Regions from separate parts of the Weizmannia sp. CD-2023 genome, predicted to be linked through region 1. Evidence: riboswitches for the same ligand, from Rfam matches in the RefSeq annotation. Region 1 holds a riboswitch; each other region holds the start of a gene.
What was found. A riboswitch is a leader RNA that binds a small molecule or an ion and turns the genes downstream of it on or off. The one in region 1 is predicted to bind S-adenosylmethionine.

Region 2: another riboswitch for S-adenosylmethionine. It lies ahead of P9687_RS01610 (YezD family protein); the one in region 1 lies ahead of P9687_RS04635 (methionine ABC transporter ATP-binding protein).
Region 3: another riboswitch for S-adenosylmethionine. It lies ahead of P9687_RS03580 (O-acetylhomoserine aminocarboxypropyltransferase/cysteine synthase family protein); the one in region 1 lies ahead of P9687_RS04635 (methionine ABC transporter ATP-binding protein).
Region 4: another riboswitch for S-adenosylmethionine. It lies ahead of P9687_RS02195 (sulfite exporter TauE/SafE family protein); the one in region 1 lies ahead of P9687_RS04635 (methionine ABC transporter ATP-binding protein).

Annotation. Positions count from the first base shown of each region.
Region 1 is NZ_JARTJQ010000032.1:23,433-28,732, forward strand. Features, by position in the region: gene P9687_RS04620 (ParM/StbA family protein) at 1-751, shown strand, start outside; gene P9687_RS04625 (hypothetical protein) at 763-1,335, shown strand; gene P9687_RS04630 (ABC transporter ATP-binding protein) at 1,395-2,174, shown strand; SAM riboswitch class I at 2,256-2,364, shown strand; gene P9687_RS04635 (methionine ABC transporter ATP-binding protein) at 2,437-3,477, shown strand; gene P9687_RS04640 (methionine ABC transporter permease) at 3,467-4,129, shown strand; gene P9687_RS04645 (MetQ/NlpA family ABC transporter substrate-binding protein) at 4,191-5,033, shown strand; gene P9687_RS04650 (sensor histidine kinase) at 5,237-5,300, shown strand, end outside.
Region 2 is NZ_JARTJQ010000013.1:4,409-9,708, reverse strand. Features, by position in the region: gene ssuD (FMNH2-dependent alkanesulfonate monooxygenase) at 1-341, shown strand, start outside; gene ssuC (aliphatic sulfonate ABC transporter permease SsuC) at 355-1,113, shown strand; gene P9687_RS01620 (ATP-binding cassette domain-containing protein) at 1,128-1,880, shown strand; gene ssuE (NADPH-dependent FMN reductase) at 1,901-2,440, shown strand; gene P9687_RS01610 (YezD family protein) at 2,529-2,708, opposite strand; SAM riboswitch class I at 2,825-2,931, opposite strand; gene P9687_RS01605 (bifunctional GNAT family N-acetyltransferase/carbon-nitrogen hydrolase family protein) at 3,076-4,617, shown strand; gene P9687_RS01600 (AEC family transporter) at 4,743-5,300, opposite strand, start outside.
Region 3 is NZ_JARTJQ010000028.1:54,408-59,707, forward strand. Features, by position in the region: gene ftsX (permease-like cell division protein FtsX) at 1-79, shown strand, start outside; gene P9687_RS03570 (murein hydrolase activator EnvC family protein) at 224-1,567, shown strand; gene cls (cardiolipin synthase) at 1,796-3,241, shown strand; SAM riboswitch class I at 3,341-3,448, shown strand; gene P9687_RS03580 (O-acetylhomoserine aminocarboxypropyltransferase/cysteine synthase family protein) at 3,552-4,850, shown strand; gene P9687_RS03585 (homoserine dehydrogenase) at 5,105-5,300, shown strand, end outside.
Region 4 is NZ_JARTJQ010000018.1:38,877-44,176, reverse strand. Features, by position in the region: gene P9687_RS02200 (purine/pyrimidine permease) at 1-918, opposite strand, end outside; gene P9687_RS02195 (sulfite exporter TauE/SafE family protein) at 2,151-3,065, opposite strand; SAM riboswitch class I at 3,196-3,303, opposite strand; gene P9687_RS02190 (amino acid permease) at 3,714-5,048, opposite strand.

The DNA of each region.
Region 1 (5,300 bases):
AAAAGAGGGAAAAGATGCGGGCTACCGCTCGCAGCTGCTTGGATCCGTCCACCAGGTGGAATTTCTTGTCACACCGAAATATCAGGGGTTGAAAGTCAATCTGAAATTTGACGAAATCAAAGTGTATCCGGAAGGCTTTGCCGCTTTTATCAATCTTGTCATGGATAACGATTTAAACATTATTAACCGCGAATTGATTGACAAACGCATTTTAATCCAGGATATCGGCGGCCTCTCAACGGATATCGCCGTGATCAAAAACAGGACAGTCGATGATGACCGGGCGCAGGGATTTAATCTCGGCGTATCAGAAGCGCTTGAACAGATCCGTGAAGAAATCCGCGTCAAATACGGGGTCGAATTGGACAGCCGCCGTGATGTGGTCGATATTATCACGAAAAAGCATGACCGCAACCATATTATGGTAAAAGGCAGCCGGACAAGCGTGCACGACATTACAGACCGTATCTTGTTTGACCTTGCAAAGAAACAATACCGCCTGCTCCGGAACGTGTGGCAGAAAAACTCACAAACAGAGATTTGCTATTTTGTCGGCGGCGGTTCTGTTGTCCTGAAAGATTACTTAAAAACGCTGAACAACAGCCTTGAAGGCTACAATATTGATTTCTTTGAAGATGAAAAAGAGAGCATCTGGATGATGGCCAATGCTTACTACAAATTAATTTCGGATTATGTGAGGAAAAACAATAAACCGGAAGACAAAGGAAAGAAACCGGTCGAATCCAAATAAGGTGAAAAAATATGGAAAAACAAAGCGGGATGAAGCGGGGCCAGACGATTGCGTTCCGGATCCCCCAGGATACGCCCGATCATATTTTAAAAGAACTGTCAAAGTTAAAAGAAAAAGAGAAACGGAACTTCTCCGCCAAAATAGCCGGATATGTCTTACAGGGCATCAACCAGTCGCTCGTAAAGGACAAAGAAACCATTACAATCCCGCTGCCGCGCAAACTGACAAAAGTGCAACATGACTGGCTGAAGCATGAACATTCGGAAGCGATGCTCGGCAGCATTGTTTACGAACTGATTCAGGATCCACTCCGGGCGACTTCGCTCTTTGCGGCCCTGTCGAAACAACCTGTATCTATGGATGAGACGCTTTTTTTACAGGAAGACGAATTGCCGCAAACCAGCGAAGAAGCGGACGCGAAACCGGTTCGATCCGGTGGTGAGCCGCCTGGATCGGATGATCTTGATGCATTCGACTGGAGAACTGCCGCCGTCGAACCGGCACCGCCCGAAACGGGAGCGCCGGAAAAAGAAGAAGATGCGGAAGACCTGCTCGGCGATTTTCTCGCCAGCATGAATAAATAAAGAGCGCAGGGTGAACCCCTGTGTTTAAAACTTGTACGAAATGTAAGGGGATGGCACAGATGGAAAATGTAATCGAAGTTGCCGATGTGAGCCTTGTGCGCGACGGCAAAAAACTGCTCTCGGACATTCACTGGACGGTCAAAAAAGGGGAGCACTGGGCTATCCTCGGCTTAAACGGTTCCGGCAAAACCACTTTGCTTAATATGATCAATGGGTATATTTGGCCAACAAAGGGGAGCATCAAGGTGCTCGGAAAAACGTTCGGAAAAACAAGCCTGCCGGAACTGCGGAAATCAATCGGCTGGGTCAGCTCCTCCATCCAGGAGAGAATACCGCGCACCCAGCTTGCAAGCGATGTGGTTATCAGCGGCAAATATGCATCCATCGGGCTGTATGAAGCGGTGGATGCACAAGACGAAGAAAAAGCCCTGCACTTGATGGAACAATTACATTGTGCTTCCCTTTTTAGCCGTGCTTATGAACATTGTTCGCAAGGAGAGCGGCAGAAGCTTTTAATTGCGCGCGCGTTAATGGCGGAACCGCGCATCTTAATTTTGGACGAGCCTTGCAACGGGCTGGATTTGTTTGCCCGGGAAATTTTGCTAGAAAGTGTGGAGGAGCTGGCGAAAGATAAGAACGGACCGACGCTTGTATATGTCACGCACCATCCGGAAGAAATTTCTCCCGCTTTCCAAAAAACATTGCTGATCAGGAACGGGGAAGTTTTCCGGCAGGGCCGGACTTCCGAGATGATTGAAAAACAAGTGCTTTCCCGCTTTTTTGAGCATGAAATTCAGGTGGAGTGGCGGGGAAACCGGGCTTTGTTTCAAGTTGTCTGATGATTGGAAAACAAAAAAATATAAAATAATGAATTGACAAATCCCGAGCCGTCCACTAATATTTAAATATAACAAATGAATAACTTATCCAGAGAGACTGAGGGACAGGCCCGATGACGTCCAGCAACCTTCAAATCTTTTTTTGAAAGGTGCTAATTCCTGCAGAATGGTTCATTCTGAGAGATAAGTCACTTGACCGGCAAACCTCTTTCGAATGAAAGAAGGTTTTTTTTTGCCAAAAGGAACAGAAGGAGTTTTCAACATGCTGGTATTAGAAGATATTCATAAGGTATACGGAAAAGGGAAGGACAAAAAGGTTGAAGCGTTAAAAGGCATCAACCTGCGTGTTGAAAAAGGGGAAATCTTCGGGGTGGTCGGCTACAGCGGTGCCGGGAAAAGCACGCTGATCCGGTGCGTGAATCTGCTCGAGCGGCCGACTTCCGGGGAAGTGCTCGTTAACGGGATCGACCTTGTGCGCCTGCCGCCTGCAAAGCTGCGCCAAGAGCGGAAAAAAATCGGCATGATTTTCCAGCAGTTCAATCTGCTTCAGTCAAAGACGATTTTTCAAAACGTAGCCATGCCGCTTGTGCTGGAACACCGCCCGAAGGAAGAAATAAAGGCAAAAGTGGCAGAATTATTGTCTTTTGTCGGGTTAGAAGAGAGAATGCACCACTACCCTGACCAGTTGTCAGGCGGCCAGAAACAAAGGGTTGGCATTGCAAGAGCCCTTGCGACAGACCCGGACATTCTGCTTTGTGACGAGGCAACATCGGCCCTTGATCCGAATACGACTGAAGCCGTGCTTGCCCTTTTACGGAAAGTCCGGGACGAGCTGGGCATCACGATTCTTATGATCACCCATGAAATGAACGTCATTCGTGACATTTGTGATAAAGTGGCAGTGCTGGACGGCGGAAAAATTGTGGAGCAGGGCCCTGTAATCGACCTTTTCACAGAACCGAAAACGCAAATTGCGAGAAGCTTTGTGAAAACCGTGCTGAATGATTCGATTCCGCCATCAGTGCAAAAACTGATCGATGAAAGCAGCAAAGACAACCCGCACGGCATTTACCGGATTCTGTTTAAAGGAGCTTCCACCAATATGCCGCTGTTATCCAATACAGCAAAACAATTTTCAATCGACCTGAATGTGCTTCATGGCATGATCACCGAACTTCAGGGAATCCCTTTTGGCAACCTGCTTGTCGAATTGAAAGGCGACCCGGAAGAAATGAAGCGGGCCATTCAGTACATCAACGATCACGAAGCGATCATTCGGGAGGTGGAGAAAAATGGCATTTGATTGGTCATGGTTTTGGCCGCAATTTTTCACGGCAATGGGCCAGACGCTGTATATGGTGGCTGTATCATTACTCATTTCCATCATCATCGGCATCCCGGTTGGCGTCATTCTCGTTATTACCCGGGAAAACGGCATATGGGAAAACAAATGGATTTTTAATATTTTAAATGTGATTATCAATATTTTTCGGTCGATCCCGTTTATTATTCTCGTTGTCGCGATCATTCCGTTTACGCGCTGGGTTGTCGGGACAGCGATCGGAACAACCGCAGCGATTGTGCCGCTTGTGTTGTACACTGCTTTTTACATCGGGAGGCTCATTGAAAGTTCACTGCTTGAAGTCGACAAAGGGACAATCGAACTTGCGCAGTCAATGGGGGCGACGAACTGGCAGATTATTTGGCGGTTTTTGCTTCCGGAAGCAAAGGCATCCATGGTGCTCAATTTAACGATTGCCACCATCGGGCTGATTGGGGCTTCCGCGATGGCGGGCGCGGTCGGTGCCGGCGGGATCGGGGATTTGGCGATCACATACGGGTACAACCAGTTTCAGACAGGCGTCATGATCGTTACCGTTATCACGCTGGTCATTTTCACCCAGCTTGTCCAGACATTGGGCAACTTTCTCTCCAAAAAAATCCGGAGAAAATAATATTGAAAAAAAGGGTTACACCTTTTTTATAAAAAATTCAATTCAGGGGGACTTAGCAGCGATGAAAAAATTTGCGATTCTATTATTGGGGCTCATCCTGGTTTTGGCAGGATGCGGGGCCAAAAACAATTCGAGCAGTACAAGCACAAAAACAATCAAAGTCGGGACAACCACTTCTGAAGTGCCGACATGGAATTTAATCCAGAAACTCGCGAAAAAGAAAAATATTAATATTAAGATTGTCCGCTTTGACGACTATGTTCAGCCGAACCTCGCATTAAGCGACGGGGAAATTGATATTAACGCGTTCCAGACGGTTGTTTATTTCGATGATTTTATCAAACAACGCAATCTGAAGCTTTCGGCGATCGGCACAACGAATATTTGGCCGATGGGGATCTACTCGAAAAGATATAAAAAGGTCAGCGAAGTGAAAGATGGCGACCAAGTTGTGATTCCGAAAGACCCGACAAACCTCGGCAGGGCTTTGCTTTTGCTGCAAAAAGCCGGATTGATTACGACGAAAAAAGGTTTCACAGGCAAAGGCGGGCTTGAAAATGTCGCTTCAAACCCGAAACATTTGAAAATTACTGCCGTGGATGCCGCCCAAACACCGCGCGGCCTGGATGATTCGGCACTCGCTGTGATCAATTGCGATATGGCCATTAATGCCGGCTTAAACCCGACGAATGACTCCATCTTCCGTGAAGATGCGGGCAACAAAGCGTATATCAATATTATTGCAGCCCGGACAAAAGACAAGTATGACAAAACGTTGAAAGAAATCGTAAACATTTATCATTCAAAAGAAGTCTCTGACTTTATCAAAAAGCATTATAAAGGTGCAGCCGTCCCGGTCAATAAACCGGTATCGTATTTAAAAGATTATAAGCAAACACAATGATGGCAAATAGTTTCATAGCAGCCCCCTAAAAAACAGCGGGCATAGAGACGCGGCAGGATACGGTTAGAACGGTATCCCGCCGTTTTTCTATGGGCCGGCTTTTTGAAACACTGCTTTTTTGCTTTCCTAAAACCGGTGAAGTCTTTTATAATAAAAGAAAGGGTTTTCAATACGTACGGGTGGAAAACAAAGGGGGATCCTTTATGGCAGCACTTTTGCCGGTAATGCTTGAGCGGGCCGGGATTCTTGTCATTGCTGCTTTTTTAC
Region 2 (5,300 bases), on a different contig from region 1:
CGGTCGGCCAGCAACGGATGACATCCCTGCACAACGGCAGCCGGGACCATCTTGAAATCAGCCCGAACCTTTGGGCCGGCGTCGGGCTCGTGCGCGGCGGGGCGGGAACGGCGCTTGTAGGCAGCCCGGAAATTGTCGCAGAAAGAATGAAGGAATATGCAGAACTTGGCATTGAAACGTTCATTTTATCCGGTTATCCGCATCTTGAAGAAGCGTACCGGACGGCTGAGCTGTTGTTCCCGTACCTGCCGCTTGAGCAGCCTGATGCCCCCGCTTCCAATATCATCAGCCCGTTCGGCGAGATTGTGGCGAACGATGCACTGCCGAAAGTATTAAAGTAAGGAGGCCGGTCTGATGTTGAAAAAACGCGTCATGCCATGGGTGGTGCCGGTTTTCCTGCTGTTTGCCTGGCAGCTTGCAAGTTCGGCCGGCATTTTGCCATCCAATGTGCTCCCAAGCCCTGTTGCCGTTGTAAAAGCGGCTTGGAGCCTCACACAATCCGGGCAGCTTTTCGATTATATCGCCGCCAGCGCAAAACGGGCACTGGTCGGATTTTTGGTTGGCGGCGGAATCGGATTTGGGCTCGGGCTGTTTACCGGGCTGTCCAAAAAAGCGGAGGGCCTGCTCGACAGTACCGTGCAGATGGTCCGGAACGTTCCCCATCTCGCCCTGATTCCGATTGTTATTTTATGGTTCGGGATCGGGGAAGAGGCGAAGCTGTTTCTCGTCGCGCTCGGCACCTTTTTTCCAATCTATTTAAATACGTTTCATGGTATCCGTTCGGTGGACAGAGCGCTGATTGAAATGGGGGGTGTTTACGGGCTGAAAGGGCCGGCGCTTTTTTGGCATATGATCCTGCCGGGGGCGCTTCCTTCCATTTTGGTCGGTGTGCGCTATGCGCTCGGGGTCACATGGGTAACCCTGATTGTGGCCGAAACGATTGCATCCAACTCCGGTATTGGCTATATGGCCATGAACGCCCGCGAGTTCATGCAGCTTGACGTTGTCGTTTTGAGCATTGTCTTATATGCCCTTCTTGGAAAACTTTCCGACTGGCTGGCAAAAATCGCGGAACAACGATTGTTAAAGTGGCACCCGTCATATCAAAAATAAAGGAGGAGGAAACGATGACGAATAAGGTGTTTGCTGTGGAAATTGAGGGGCTGGAAAAATCATTCGGCAGCCATCGCGTCCTGCGCCATCTTCATTTGAAAATAAGAAAAGGGGAATTTATTGCGATTGTCGGAAGGAGCGGATGCGGCAAAAGTACGCTCCTTAGGCTGCTTTCAGGGCTTGAAGCGGCAAGCGGCGGAAAAATTCTTATAAACGGGGCGCCTTTATCCGGCATAAATAGATCGGCGAAAATGATGTTTCAGGACGGCCGCCTGCTCCCGTGGAAAACCGTGCTTCAAAATGTCGGCCTGGGCCTTGCAGGAGACTGGAAGCATGCGGCCCGTGAAATGCTTAGAAAGGTCGGGCTGGAAGGGCGTGCGGATGATTGGCCTTCATCCTTATCCGGCGGGCAGAAACAAAGGGTGGCGCTGGCGAGGGCATTAATCCATGAGCCGGACATCCTTCTCCTCGATGAACCGCTTGGGGCGCTTGATGCTTTAACCCGGATTGAAATGCATGCGCTGATCCAGTCTCTTTGGCTCGAAAAACATTTTACAGCCATATTGGTGACGCATGACGTGGAAGAAGCAGTCGCCCTCGCCGATCGGGTAGTGTTAATCGAAGAAGGGGAAATTGCGATGGACTGCCCGGTAAAACTCCCTTATCCGCGGAAAAGGGACCACGCCCTCTTTGCAGCAACGGCCAATCATATTTTAAACCGCATTTTAGGGAGCGGCCACCCGGTTTTGCATGCAATGAAAAATTAAGGAAGAAATGGGGGATTCATATGGCGGAAAAAATAGTACTGCTGAACGGGAGCCCTTCTGCGTATACGAGATTAAATGGGATCCGTGATTATATCAGGGCCGGGTTAAGGGGGCACGGGTACGAACCGGAGCTCATCAATATCCGGGAACTTCCGGCCGGCGATTTAATGCATGCCCGGCAAAGCCCGCCCATCACCGGGGCATTAAGAAAAGTGGAAGAAGGCGATACGATAATCATTTTGACACCGGTCTATAAAGCGTCTTATTCCGGACTGCTCAAGACGTTTCTGGATCTTTTGCCGCAAAATGGCTTATCCGGCAAACAGGTGCTGCCGCTCGCCATGGGCGGCACATTCGGCCACTTGCTCGCGCTCGATTACGCCCTGAAACCGGTCTTGGCTTCGCTCGGGACAACTTGCATTGAAAAAGGGGTGTTCATTCTCGACCAACAAGTGAAAAAAAAGGATGGGTTTTATGAACTCGACCGGCAAGCGGCTGGCCGCCTGAATGCTGCTTTAAAAACAGCATTTCCGCAAATTTCCATACCGCTGTACTCTTAAACAAATCCGGCATTTGGACGATATCCAAATGCCGGCATTCGTGTAGCACGAACAACGGGAAAAGAGATAACCGGAATGCCGGCGCCCGTCATCCCATCTTTTGTTTGGGAAGTGCCGCTTTTTTCTTTTCCAGTGCAAACCGGACTTTCTCGGTTGTTTCGATCTGTGTGATGTTTCCTTCATGGATCGAAATGACCACTGTTCCAAACTCCAGTTTTTGCAATGATTCCATAATGCGGGCTACTTTCGTTTCATCAATATGAGCCATTTTTCATACCCCCCAAAATAAATTTCGTGTGTGCGTGGTGGTCCGGCCGGCCATGCGGATGATCCAAAAAAGAAAGGCCCCCTTCAAGAAAAGTTAAGAAGAGGGCGAGGCTCCTTAACTTATCTTCCAAGCTTGGCGCTTGCTGGAATTAGCACAGTATTCCCAAAAAGAATCTGTTGCTGAGGTTTCCTCGGGCCAGTCCCTCCCCCTCTCTTGATAAGCTGTATAGAAATAATTTGTTAAAACTATGATAAATAATATTATTCCGATTTGTCAACTTATATTTTCGGCATTTCAGCTGCTTTTCGGGCAAAACCGATTCGGATAGGGTATGATAATAGAAAAAGTGTGTTAAGGGTGTGAGATTGTGCCAGAGACAGATGTATCCAAGTTTGAGAAGAAAATCGAGGTGCGGAACATCCGCTTTGAAGACATTGATGATATTATGGCATTGTCGAAAAAATGTTTTCCGGGGATGGAGCCGTGGAAACACGAGCAGCTGGAAAGCCATATCCGGATTTTTCCGGAAGGGCAGTTTTGCGTGGAATACGAAGGGAAAATCGTCGGTTCCTGCTCCAGCTTAATTGTCAATTTCGATGAATACGAAGACCAGCATACATGGGATACGATCACTGCGAACGGCTACATTACCAACCATAATCCGCACGGGCTCAACCTGTACGGCATTGAAGTGATGATCGACCCGGAATACCGGCGCATGAAGTTCGGGCACCGTTTGTATGAGGCACGGAAAGAGCTTTGCCGGAAAATGAACCTTCAAAGCATCATCATTGGCGGCCGGATTCCGAATTACAGCAAATATAAAGACAAAATGACCCCGCGCGAATACGTGGAAGAAGTCGAGATGCACAATATTTATGACCCGGTTCTGTCCTTCCAGCTGCTTGAAGGGTTCCAGATTATGCGGATCAACAGGCAGTATTTGCCGGATGATACAGCATCCGCTTCATTTGCAACGCTTATGGAATGGCATAACGTCGATTATTTGCCGAAGTCCCGCCGTGTCTATCATGCTTCGTTCCCGGTCAGGATTACAGCGATCCAATATATGATGAAAAAAATTGATTCCTTCGATGATTTTGTCAGACAGGTAGAATATTATGTCGATGTGGCCGCGGATTTCGGTTCTGATTTCGCCGTTTTTCCGGAAATTTTCACCACACAGTTGATGTCCTACCTGGAAGAAAAACGCCCTGACCAGGCAGTGCGCCGGCTTTCCGGGTACACAGACCAATATATTGAACTGTTTACAGAGCTTGCCGTACGCTACAATGTCAACATTATCGGCGGGTCCCATTTTGTGGAAGAAGACGGGGGCATTTACAATGTCGCTTTTTTGTTCCGGCGCGATGGGACGATTGAGAGGCAGACCAAACTCCATATTACGCCAAATGAGCGGAAATGGTGGGGGATCGCGGAAGGAAACGAACTCAATGTATTTGATACGGATTGCGGGAAAATTGCGATTCTGATTTGCTATGATATCGAGTTTCCGGAGCTGGCCCGTGTCGCTGTCGACCACGGTGCGAACATTATTTTTGTCCCGTTTTGCACGGACGACCGCCAGGCCTATTTGCGCGTCCGCTACTGTGCACAGGCGCGGGCCATTGAAAACCAGGTGTACACCTGTATTGCGGGAACAGTCGGCAACCTGACCCACGTGGAAAACATGGATATCCAGTATGCCCAGTCCGGGATCTTTTCTCCCTCCGATTTCGGTTTTGCCCGCGATGGCATTGTCGGGGAATGCGATCCCAATGTCGATACCGTCGTTGTCGGCGATGTCGATCTTGAGAAGCTGCGCCGCAACCGCAACAGCGGCTCCGTCCGGCAACTGGCCGACCGGAGAAGGGATTTGTATCAGATTAAGATCAACACCAAGGCCTGAGCATGACGGACTGGACGCAAGACCGGCCGGGCAGCCGCCAAGTGCCTGAACGGCTGCTCGGAAAAACCGGATACCGCATCAAAAAACCGCTTAGAGGATGGAAGCTCTAAGCGGTTTTTCATGATTCAGGCGATCTTCAGCACGACCATCAGGCTGGTCATCAACACAATGCTGATCAAAATGGACAACGAGTTAAACGTGCTGGACATGGCGACATTGCCGCCGCATTTCTGGGTAAATGCCGTGCAGACGGCGGAAATCGGCGCAAACGCGATAATCACGAGCACGAGCCGAACTTCAAGCGGCAGCGGCAGCAGGAAATAAAAGAATGCTGCAAACAGGATGGCCATTCCGTAACGGATGATAACGGCTTTTAAGATGCCCGCAACCTGGCTTTTTTCAAGCCGGAGTTCAAAACCGATCCCGATCATCAGCATGGCCAGAAAGCCGTTTGCCTGTCCGACGATTCCGGTAAATGTGGTCACGCCTGCCGGCAATGTAATATGCAAAAGCGACAGCGCAAGCATGATCAGATAGGTATCCATCGGGATGGATGAAAACATTTTTTTTAGGTAAGATGCCGCATTTGTTCTTTCGTTGTTGGCAACGGCGGAAGCAATCGAATATGTGCCGCCCGTGCATAAAACCGAATTGCCGGCATCGAACAGGCAGGTTGCCACTAC
Region 3 (5,300 bases), on a different contig from region 1:
CGGCCTGCTGCTTGTACTTGGCGTCTGCATTGGAATCTGGGGCAGTTCGATGTCGATCCGCCGTTATTTGAAAGTGTAACGGGAACGGCCGGGATGCATTCCACTCCCGTCCGCCTGATTTTTTATTCTATACCCTTTCTGTTCATTTTAAAACACAGGAAAAACGGGGCGTTGCGTCCCCGGATACATAAAACAAAAACATTTTGCTTTGAGGGGGAAAAAGATGAAGAAGCGTTCCATTCTGCCTGCTGCCGTTGTGTTCACGCTCAGCTTGGGCGGCATGCTTGGCTACCAGTCCAATGCTGCTGCGGCCGGCGATTTGCAGCAGAAAAAAAGCGAGATTGAGAGTAAACTTTCCAATGTCGAATCAGAGATGAACAAAAAAGAAAACCAGATTTCCGACATTCAAGACAAGCAGGCTTCTCTCGGCGGCCAGCTTGAGGCCATTGAATCGAAAATTCAATCGGCGAACAAAAAAATCAGCGAGCAGGAACAGAATATCAGCACAACGAAAGACCAGATTGCTGATTTGAAGAAAAATATCGCTGAAATCAAAAAGCGGATTGAAGACCGGAACGCTATTTTAAAAGACCGCGCCCGTGCCATGCAGAAAAACGGCGGCGGTTCGGTCAATTATTTGGATGTTTTTCTTGAAGCGAAAAGCGTTGGTGATTTTATTGACCGCTTTTCAGCAGTGAAGACATTGGTTGAAGCAGACCGGCAAATTTTGGAAGAACAGAAAAAAGATGAACAGGATTTAAAGGACAAACAGGCTTCAGTGGAAAAGAAACTGTCCGATTTGGAATCGATGCTGTCTGATTTACAATCATTAAAAGACAGTCTGAAACAGGATGAGAGCGAGAAATCGGCATTAATCAAAAAGCTGGAAAAACAAAAAGACAGCCTTAAAGAAGAGAAAATGTCGCTGAGTGAACAAAAGAGCATCCTGGCTGACCAAAAAGCTTCCATTGAAAAAGCCATTGCGTTTGCGAAAAAGCAAGCGGAGGAAGAAAGAAAGGCTGCAGCAAAAGCAGATGCAGCAGCAAAGGCACAAACGAATGCAGGATCAACAGGATCAGCAGGATCAAACGCAGGGACAACCCGCTCTGCATCGGTCAAGTCAAGTTCCGGGAGCCATTCCGGCGGATCCCTTCCGCAAGTATCTTCCGGGTCCTTTACGCGACCGGCATCCGGATATATTTCATCTGAATTCGGCGGGCGTTCCGGCGGGTTCCATCCGGGCATTGACATTGCCAACAGCATCGGGACACCGGTTGTCGCTGCAGCCGACGGTGTCGTGTTCAGGGCGTACCACTCTTCTTCATACGGGAATTGCGTCATGATCACCCACTATATTAACGGGAAGTTGTACACAACCGTTTATGCCCATTTGAGCTCGTACAGCGTCAGCACCGGGCAGCACGTCAGCAAAGGGCAGCAGATCGGAGCAATGGGAAATACCGGGGAATCAACAGGACCGCATCTTCACTTTGAAATTTATAACGGCCGCTGGACACCACCGCCACATACCGGTGCCCAAAACCCGAGAAACTATGTTAACTTTTAATAAGGACGAAAAAAAGAACCGTATCCATTGGTGCGGTTCTTTTTGCATGCAATGGCAGGGAAAGTGCTGTACGATAGGTAAGGCGCAAATATTATGGTATGATACAATTGTTATTTTTGCTGCGCAAACATATCCTATATCAATTCCAAAACACTTCACCGTGTTCCCGGATACCGGCCGGGAACAAACCTCAAGCAGGAACAAAGGGTGTACGAAAAGGAGAACGCAATGATTATAACGGTACTACTGGTTATCTTGTTTCTTTTGAATTTTATTCTGGCGGGAACCGTTATTTTCCTGGAACGGCGAGATGTCGGCGCAACTTGGGCATGGCTTTTGGTGCTATTATTCCTGCCGATTGCCGGCTTTATCCTGTATTTGGTATTCGGGCAAAATTTAAGCCGCCGGAAAATTTTTGACTGGAAGGTACAGGAGAAGATCGGCATTAAGGAAATTTCCCAGCAGCAAATTGAACTGCTGCGCGAAAACCGGTTTCCGTTTCATGATGAGCGGACAATCCAGTACAAGGATCTCGTTTATATGCTGCTGATGAATGACGGGGCAATCCTTTCCCAGGACAATCATGTCGATATATTTACAGACGGCAGGAAAAAATTCGAGGCTTTATTTGAAGACATCCGGAATGCAAAAGACAGTATTCATCTTGTATATTATATTTTCCGGAATGACCGCCTCGGCCATGAATTGATTGAACTGCTGTCGCAAAAAGCAAGAGAAGGCGTAAAGGTGCGGCTGCTTTATGATGATATGGGGTCGCGGATGCTGTTCCGCCGCAAATTTTTCCGGCCGCTTGTTGTTGCTGGTGGGGAAGTGGCGTCCTTTTTTCCTGCCCGGATCCCGCTCGTCAATTTGCGCGTCAATTTCAGGAATCACCGGAAATTGGCGATTATTGATGGGCAGATCGGATATATCGGCGGTTTTAATGTCGGGGATGAGTATCTTGGCCTGAATAAGAAATTCGGTTACTGGCGGGATACGCATCTACGGATTGTAGGGAGTGCTGTTTATGCCATGCAGACCCGCTTTATTTTGGACTGGAATCAGGCGTCACCGCATGATGTAAGAGATGAAGAACGTTATTTCCCGGTCATCCCATCGCAGGGTGAAACCGATATCCAAATCGTCTCAAGCGGCCCCGATTCTGAATGGGAGCAGATTAAAAACAGCTATATTAAAATGATCAATTCCGCCAAAAAATATATTTATTTGCAAACACCGTATTTTATTCCGGATGACAGCCTCCTGAATGCGCTGACGCTTGCCGCCTTATCCGGAGTGGATGTTCGGATTATGATTCCAAATAAACCGGATCATATGTTTGTCTATTGGGCGACGCTTTCCAACATCGGCCAGCTGTTAAAAACGGGCGTCAAAGTGTACATTTATCAAAAAGGGTTCATCCATGCGAAAATGATTGTCGTAGACGGGAAAATTGCTTCCGTTGGGACGGCCAATATCGATGTGCGCAGTTTCCGTCTCAATTTTGAAGTGAACGCCGTGCTGTACGACCGTGAGCTTTCCGGCACACTTGCCGGCGTTTTCCGGGACGATATGGCCGAATCAACCGAATTAACGCTCCATGATTACCAGAACCGGCCGCTTTATGTGCGGTTTAAAGAGTCCATTTCCCGGCTATTGTCGCCAATATTGTAGAAGAAAAAGAAAATTTTTTCAAAAAAAGGTTGACGGTTTGCCATTGTTCTTCTATAATCTTAAACAATAAGTCATTCAAAATTGAATTATGAAAAGAAACTCTTATCGAGAGCGGCGGAGGGACTAGGCCCTGCGAAGCCCGGCAACCTTCAGGCATTTGCCTGAAAAGGTGCTAATTCCTACAGACATGCGTCTGAAAGATAAGGGAGGAACTTACATACATTGTAACCCTCTTCCCTTACGAAGAGGGTTTTTTCATTTCCTCTTCCATCTTTCACGAAAAAATTTTAAAAAATCAGGAGGCTTTAAAATGACACAACCATCATTCCAACCGGAAACTTTATTGTTGCACGGCGGCCAGGAACCGGACCCGGCGACAGGATCGCGCGCCGTACCGGTATACCGGACGACTTCTTACGTTTTTCCGGATACAGAACATGCGGAGGGCGTCTTCAATTTATCAAAAGAAGGTTTCATTTATTCCCGTCTCGGCAATCCGACTGTGGATGTTTTTGAAAAACGTGTTGCTGCACTGGAAGGCGGAACAGCGGCTGTCGGTTTATCATCCGGCGCATCGGCCATTGCCTTTTCCATTTTGAACATCGTGCGTGCGGGTGATGACATCGTATCCGCCAGCAATCTTTACGGCGGCACCTATAATTTGTTTGCTGTGACATTGCCGAAATACGGCATTAACGTCAAGTTTGTGGACGGGTCCGACCCTGAAGCGTTCCGCCAGGCGATCACCCCGAAAACAAAAGCATTGTACGCGGAAATTATCGGCAACCCAAGCCTGCAGGTGCTCGACGTGGAAAAAGTGGCGGAAGTGGCCCATGAAAACGGTATTCCTTTGATTGTCGACAACACGTTTGCTTCTCCGTATGGCGCGAATCCGATCAAATGGGGCGCGGACGTGGTTGTCCATTCGGCGACAAAATGGATCAGCGGGCACGGAACGGCGATCGGCGGTGTTGCCGTTGACGGCGGGCGTTTTGACTGGAACACAGACAAATTCCCGGACTTTAGCGAACCGGATCCGAGCTATCACGGCTTGCGCTACGGCGTCGACACGGCACAGGCTGCGTTCGCCACAAAACTTCGCGTTCAGCTTTTGCGCGACTTCGGGCCTGCTTTAAGCCCGGACAACGCCTTTTTATTCCTGCAAGGGCTTGAAACGCTGCATCTGCGTGTGGAAAGGCATAACGAAAATGCATTGAAAGTCGCGGAATTTCTGAAAAACCATCCAGATGTTGCTTGGGTCAATTACCCGGGCCTTGAAGACCATCCGTCCCATGAGCTGGCGCAAAAATATTTGAACGGCGGTTACGGCTCCATTGTCAACTTTGGTGTGAAAGGCGGCCGGGAAACAGGAAGACGCGTGATCGACAATGTTAAGCTGTGGTCGCATGTAGCGAATGTCGGCGACGCGAAATCGCTGATCATCCACCCGGCAACGACTACGCATTCGCAGCTGAGCGATGAAGAACTGGAAAAATCAGGGGTCACAGGCGATTTGATCCGCCTGTCCGTCGGGCTTGAAGCCGTCGAAGATTTGACAGCCGACCTCGATCAGGCCATTACAAAAGCAACAGCCGTTACAGCCCGGTAAAAGCGGGGAGCGGGTCCGGCAGATTCGTGCGAAGGCCGCCATGCGAATGCCAACAGGCGATCCGGAAAACTTATACGATGTTCTGGGCTGATCCCATTGAACAATGTTGCGGCCCGGACGGTCTGCATACCTGATCCAGATCGGGAGCTTCTGGATACCGGCTGCACCGAATACTGTCGGACCGCTTGACCGTTTTAAATGAACAAAACGCTTCAGAGGCGAAAGAGCGCTAGATGTAGGGAGGAGTTTGGATAATGAGAGTGATTAAAGCAGCGCTGCTCGGCTTTGGGACGGTCGGCCAGGGCGTGTACGAAGCGGTCCGGACCCACCGGGAGCAGCTGAAAGAAAAGCTGCATGCCGAGGTAGAGATTGCAGCGGTTCTGATCAAAAACCCCCGTAAAAAGCGGAACATTGACAGTTCTGTACTCGTCACGACGGACTTCCGGGAAG
Region 4 (5,300 bases), on a different contig from region 1:
TTTCAGCACTTTTATACCGGTTTGTGCAACATAGCCTGCCGCTGCTGCAATCGGAACCGCACCGACAGCGGAAAAGATGCCGGCAAGCAGCTGGTTGATGCCGGATATGAACAGACTGCTCCGCACCCGCTCTTGGCGGACTCCCGTCACATTTCCCATGACGCGCACAGACGTAATCATATTCGCAGTTAACAAAAGCCCGATGAATACACCGGTTGTGACGGCACCGGAATCAAAACGCGGTTTTCCAAAATCAAACACAGCGGGAAGAGAGAACCAGCTTTCCCCAAATGTAATAGCCGGTGCTTCACCGAAAAGCACGAACAAAATCCAGCCGCAAATCAAGCCGAGCATGATCGAATATTGCTTGACCCACGGTTTCTTTACATGGCCAAAATAGAATGTAAGCAATACGGTGACAAGGCTCAAAACAGCAACAAGCGGCCGGACTTCCTGATGGGCACCCGTAATGCCGAGCATCCCTTTCATAAAAGAGCCGCTCAACTGCAGCACCAACAACAGCAAATAAATAAATGTCACTACCGGCGTAAACAGTTTATTTAATTGGTCCACAAGTCCGGTAAAAGCGAGCAGGAAGAAAAAGATGCCGGTTACAATCAGTGCGCCTGCCAAATATTGCAGAGATTCAGTGCTTGAACTATACAAGCTGCCGACAAGCCCTGCATAAATGGCAAACACGCTCCACCACAACCCGGCCGGCCCTTCATTGATGGGCATTCTGTGGCCGAAAATTCCTTGCAAAAGGCCGCCGATCCCGAGTACAAAAAGCGTCCGCTGCACAAACAGGGCAGTCTCACCTGCACTGAAATGGAAAGCATCCGCAATGGCAATCGGGGCCGCGATCGACCCGGCGATCATAAATGCCATCCATTGCAGCGACGAAATCAATGTTTTCATAGACACACCGTTCTTTCCGTTCAAAAAATGGAAAATACCAGTAAATATAATTATAGCAAAACAGGTTTTACATTTTAAACATAATACACTTTGCGGACGAGGGAGGGATAGCGGGCATGGCGGATAGCGGCATAAACAGGGGTTGCAAACCGGACGGGGCGCGGGTTAAGCCATGTTTTTTGCCTCTATTTAAATGATATATATGTGGCAGGGGCTAAGCTATGTTTGGATCCGCAAAAAATTTCTGGGCGATCTTCATGCAGAACGCTTTTTGTTTGTCACTAAAAGAGTTGCGGCTGCCTTTACTTAGGCATGCTATCTCGAAAAAAATTATGATGGATAATTTTTGCTGGTGCTACGTGGTAGCGGCATGGCCGGTTATGTTGAGGAAGCGAGGTCAAAAGGTGTTGTTTCTTAACATAGAGCGCGTCTACGTTAAGAAAGCGAGCGAAAATAGCTTTGTTTCTTAACATAGAGGTCGGCTACGTTAAGGAAGCGAGCGAAAATTGCGTTGTTCCTTAACATAGAGTACGTCTACGTGAAGAAAGCGAGAAAAAAAGGTGTTGTTTCTTAACATAGAGGCTGTCTACGTAAAGGAAGCGAGGTAAAAAGACATTGTTCCTTAACATAGTGCACGTCTACATTAAGGAAGCGAGCAAAAAAAGTGTTGTTTCTTAACATAGAGCCCGTCTACGTTAAGAAAGCGAGCAAAAAAGACGTTGTTCCTTAACATAGAGTCCGTCTACGTTAAGGAAGCGAGGTCAAAAGGCGTTGTTCCTTAACATAGAGCCCGTCTACGTAAAGGAAGCGAGCGAAAAAGGTGCTGTTTCTTAACATAGAGCCCGTCTACGTTAAGGAAGCAAGCAAAAAAGACGTTGTTTCTTAACATAGAGTGCGTCTACATTAAGGAAGCGAGGTAAAAAGACATTGTTCCTTAACATAGAGCATGTCTACATTAAGGAAGCGAGAAAAAATTATATTGTTCCTTAACATAGAGGCCGTCTACGTTAAGAAAGTTCGGTAAAAAGATGTTGTTTCTTAACATAGAGGTCGTCTACGTAAAGGAAGCGCGGTAAAAAGACGTTGTTTCTTAACATAGAGCGCCTCTACATTAAGGAAGCGAGCAAAAAAGGCACTGTTCCTTCAAATAGAAGCGTCTATGTTCATTCTTTGCCAAAATTTGTTTGGGTAAAAACAATCCGGGCAATGGATCCCTTGCCCGAAAACATTCCTTATTCTGTGACGCTTACGCTGGCGCTGGCAACTGCCCGTTTGTGTCTTCTGATTGTATAGAAAATGAGGATGGCCCATATTGCCGCAATGGCTGTATAGGTAACGCCGTACCAGCCGCTACCGGCGCCCGCCATTTTTAATAAAGTTTGCACGTTGCTGAACACAATCATGCCGCTGACAATGACAGCCAGCAAATGAGCCGGTAAAATTTTAACCAGATAGGCTGCAATCGGCGCGGCGATCAGGCCGCCAAGCATGAGGGCGATCGTCCAAATCCAGTTAATTTGCATAGCGCCGAGGGATAAGAGGAAACCGATGCTTGATGCCAAGGATACAGCAAATTCACTAGTATCCACCGAGCCGATCACTTTCCGCGGTTCGATGTCATTTCTGGACAGCAAAGCCGGTGTGGCGATAGGGCCCCAGCCGCCGCCCCCCGTTGCATCAAAAAATCCTGCGACAAAGCCAAGTGGGATAAAAAATATGTTTGACCTGGTTTGCTTTTTGACTTTCGACGCCCCGCGCGTATTGAACAGAAACCGGGTAAGAATATAGAGGCCAAGGGCGATCAGAAAAATAGAAATGTACGGTTTTAATGTGCTTGCAGGAAGATGGCTAAGCACGGTTGCCCCGAGAAAGGCGCCGACAGCTCCAGGTACAACCAGTTTCCAAATGATCCCTTTATCGACATTCCCAAATTTCATATGTGAAACTCCGGAAGCCGCCGTTGTAAAAACTTCCGCCAAATGCACAGAAGCTGACGCGACAGCCGGCGCAATCCCGAAAGCTAGCAAAAGTGAGGTTGAAGTCACCCCGTAACCCATTCCAAGAGATCCATCCACCAATTGCGCGGCAAGGCCGACAAGTGCTAAGACAATTAATTTTTGCATGTTCAAGTTCCTCGCTTTCTTCATTCATAAATTTAATTCATCCTGATGTAGAGGAATTATACGCATCAGGGCCTATCCTGGTTCAAACGGCCGGCCTTGCAGAAATAAAAAACTTTCCGCCATTTTTACGGAAAGACAGCGAGTAAAGGATAAGCGCTTATCTTTCAAAATGGTACCCATTTTGCTGGAATTGGCACCTTGCTGCTCGCTGCAGGTTGCCGGACTTCATCGGGCCAGATCCCTCCGTCGCTCTTGATAAGTTATTTGTTGTTTAAAATTTTATCAGAAAATAAATGGAAGTCAATATAATTATTGCAAGTTTTTTTATCGGATTTATCCGAATGGAGGGATAAAGAAAAAAACTCCCTATCAGATCACGCTCTGTCGGGAGTTTTTTTTCTTTACGCTGATTGGTTTTTTTAAAGCAGGTTCAGAACCAGGCGGGGCATCATGGCCGCTTTCATTTGCTTCACAAAACGAAAAAGAGTCCAAACGGGTTGGCGTGCCGCCCATTCTGGCAGTTTGACACGCCGTGCACACCGTGTCTGTCCTCTCACCGCCAAGGGAACCGGTTTTATCAACACCGCTTGTTTGTGCTCGCTTATCGCGCAGTTGTATTTCTGTCCTCTCCCTGCCCAAAAGACCGGTTTTATCAACACAGCCGGCTGGAGCCTATTCCTTTCCTTTGATTCTCAGTGACAGGACGACGAGCACGATTAAAATAGCAAGGCAGACGCTTATTCCAATCGGGTTTCCGCCGCCCAGCAAAAAGGACAGGAAAATGCCTGCCAGTGCAAGCAGCGCAATCCAGACCATGAAAGGATACCCTTTTACACGGAAGGAAGGCAATTTTGCATACGACTTCCGGAGCCGCAGTTCGGCTGCGCAGATGGCGATCCAAACAAGGACGACGGTAAATCCCGGGATGGTCATCAAATAGCTGATGACCTCATTCGGCGTAAGATAGGCCAGAATCACGCCGGCTAAAATAAACAGTGAGGTCAGCAAAATACTAATGAGCGGGACGCCTTTCCGGGAAATTTTTAAAAAGGCGTGCGGCGCTTCTCCGGACTGTGCCATGTTAAACAGTGTGCGTGAAGTGGCATAAATGCCGGAATTGGCGGCAGAAAGAACGGCCGTCAAGAGCACAAAATTCATCACATGGGCGGCAGCGGGGATCCCTGTGCGGCTGAATACCTGTACAAACGGGCTTTCCACGGAAGAAACCTGATTCCACGGGACAATGCCACAAATGACCAGGATTGGCAAAATATAAAAAAGCATGACACGAATAACGGTCTGTTTAATCACACGCGGCAACACTTTCTCGCTGTCTTTTGTTTCCGAAACGGTAACGCCGATCAGTTCCGCCCCGCCGTATGAAAACATAACGATCAGAAAAGCATTGAACGTACCGTGAAGCCCGTTCGGAAAAAAGCCGCCGTGCGCGGTATAGTTGGACAGCGTGGAAGATGTCCCGGGGAATAAACCGAATAAAATCAGCGCACCAAGCAGGATAAAAACGATCAACGTGATAATTTTAATGCCGGCAATCCAAAATTCAAATTCGCCGTAGTACTTCACTTCAATTAAATTGATGCCGACCATGAAAGCAGCACAGAGCAAACTGAGCAGCCACAATGGCGCGTGGGGAATCCAGAATTGCAGGAAGCTCCCGGCTGCAAGCAGTTCCACAACTGTCACAATGACCCAGTTGATCCAGTACAGCCAGCCAATAATGAAAGAAACCCGGCTGCCGAACGCTTTGTGGATCAGATTTTGGACGTTGAGGCCGGGGTGGACGAGCGCCATTTCCCCAAGCGCTGACATGACAATGAATAAAAGTACGCCGCCGATCAGGTAAGAAACGGCAACACTTGGGCCGGCAAGGCTGACGGTATCGGAGCTGCCTTTAAAAATGCCGGTTCCGATCATCCCGGCCAATGCGATGAACTGGACATGCCTTGGTGATAAGCCTTTTTGCAAATGATGTTGGTTTTTTTCCATTTCTATCAATCTCACTTTTCTGTTTTAGATAAACGCTTTTCAGTGCTAAAGCATTTATTCTATTTTAGCAGAAAAAAAGGAATATTGATATACAAAAAAATGGAATCGCCGGATGACAGATCCACCCTCATTTCACACCAAAGCAAAATGCAAAAAACGGCGGGACACCACTCATCGTAGTATCTCGCCGTTCTGTTTAATATGTGTCCCGGGATGGTTGCCGAAGCGCTGAATATCCATATTTGAACATGT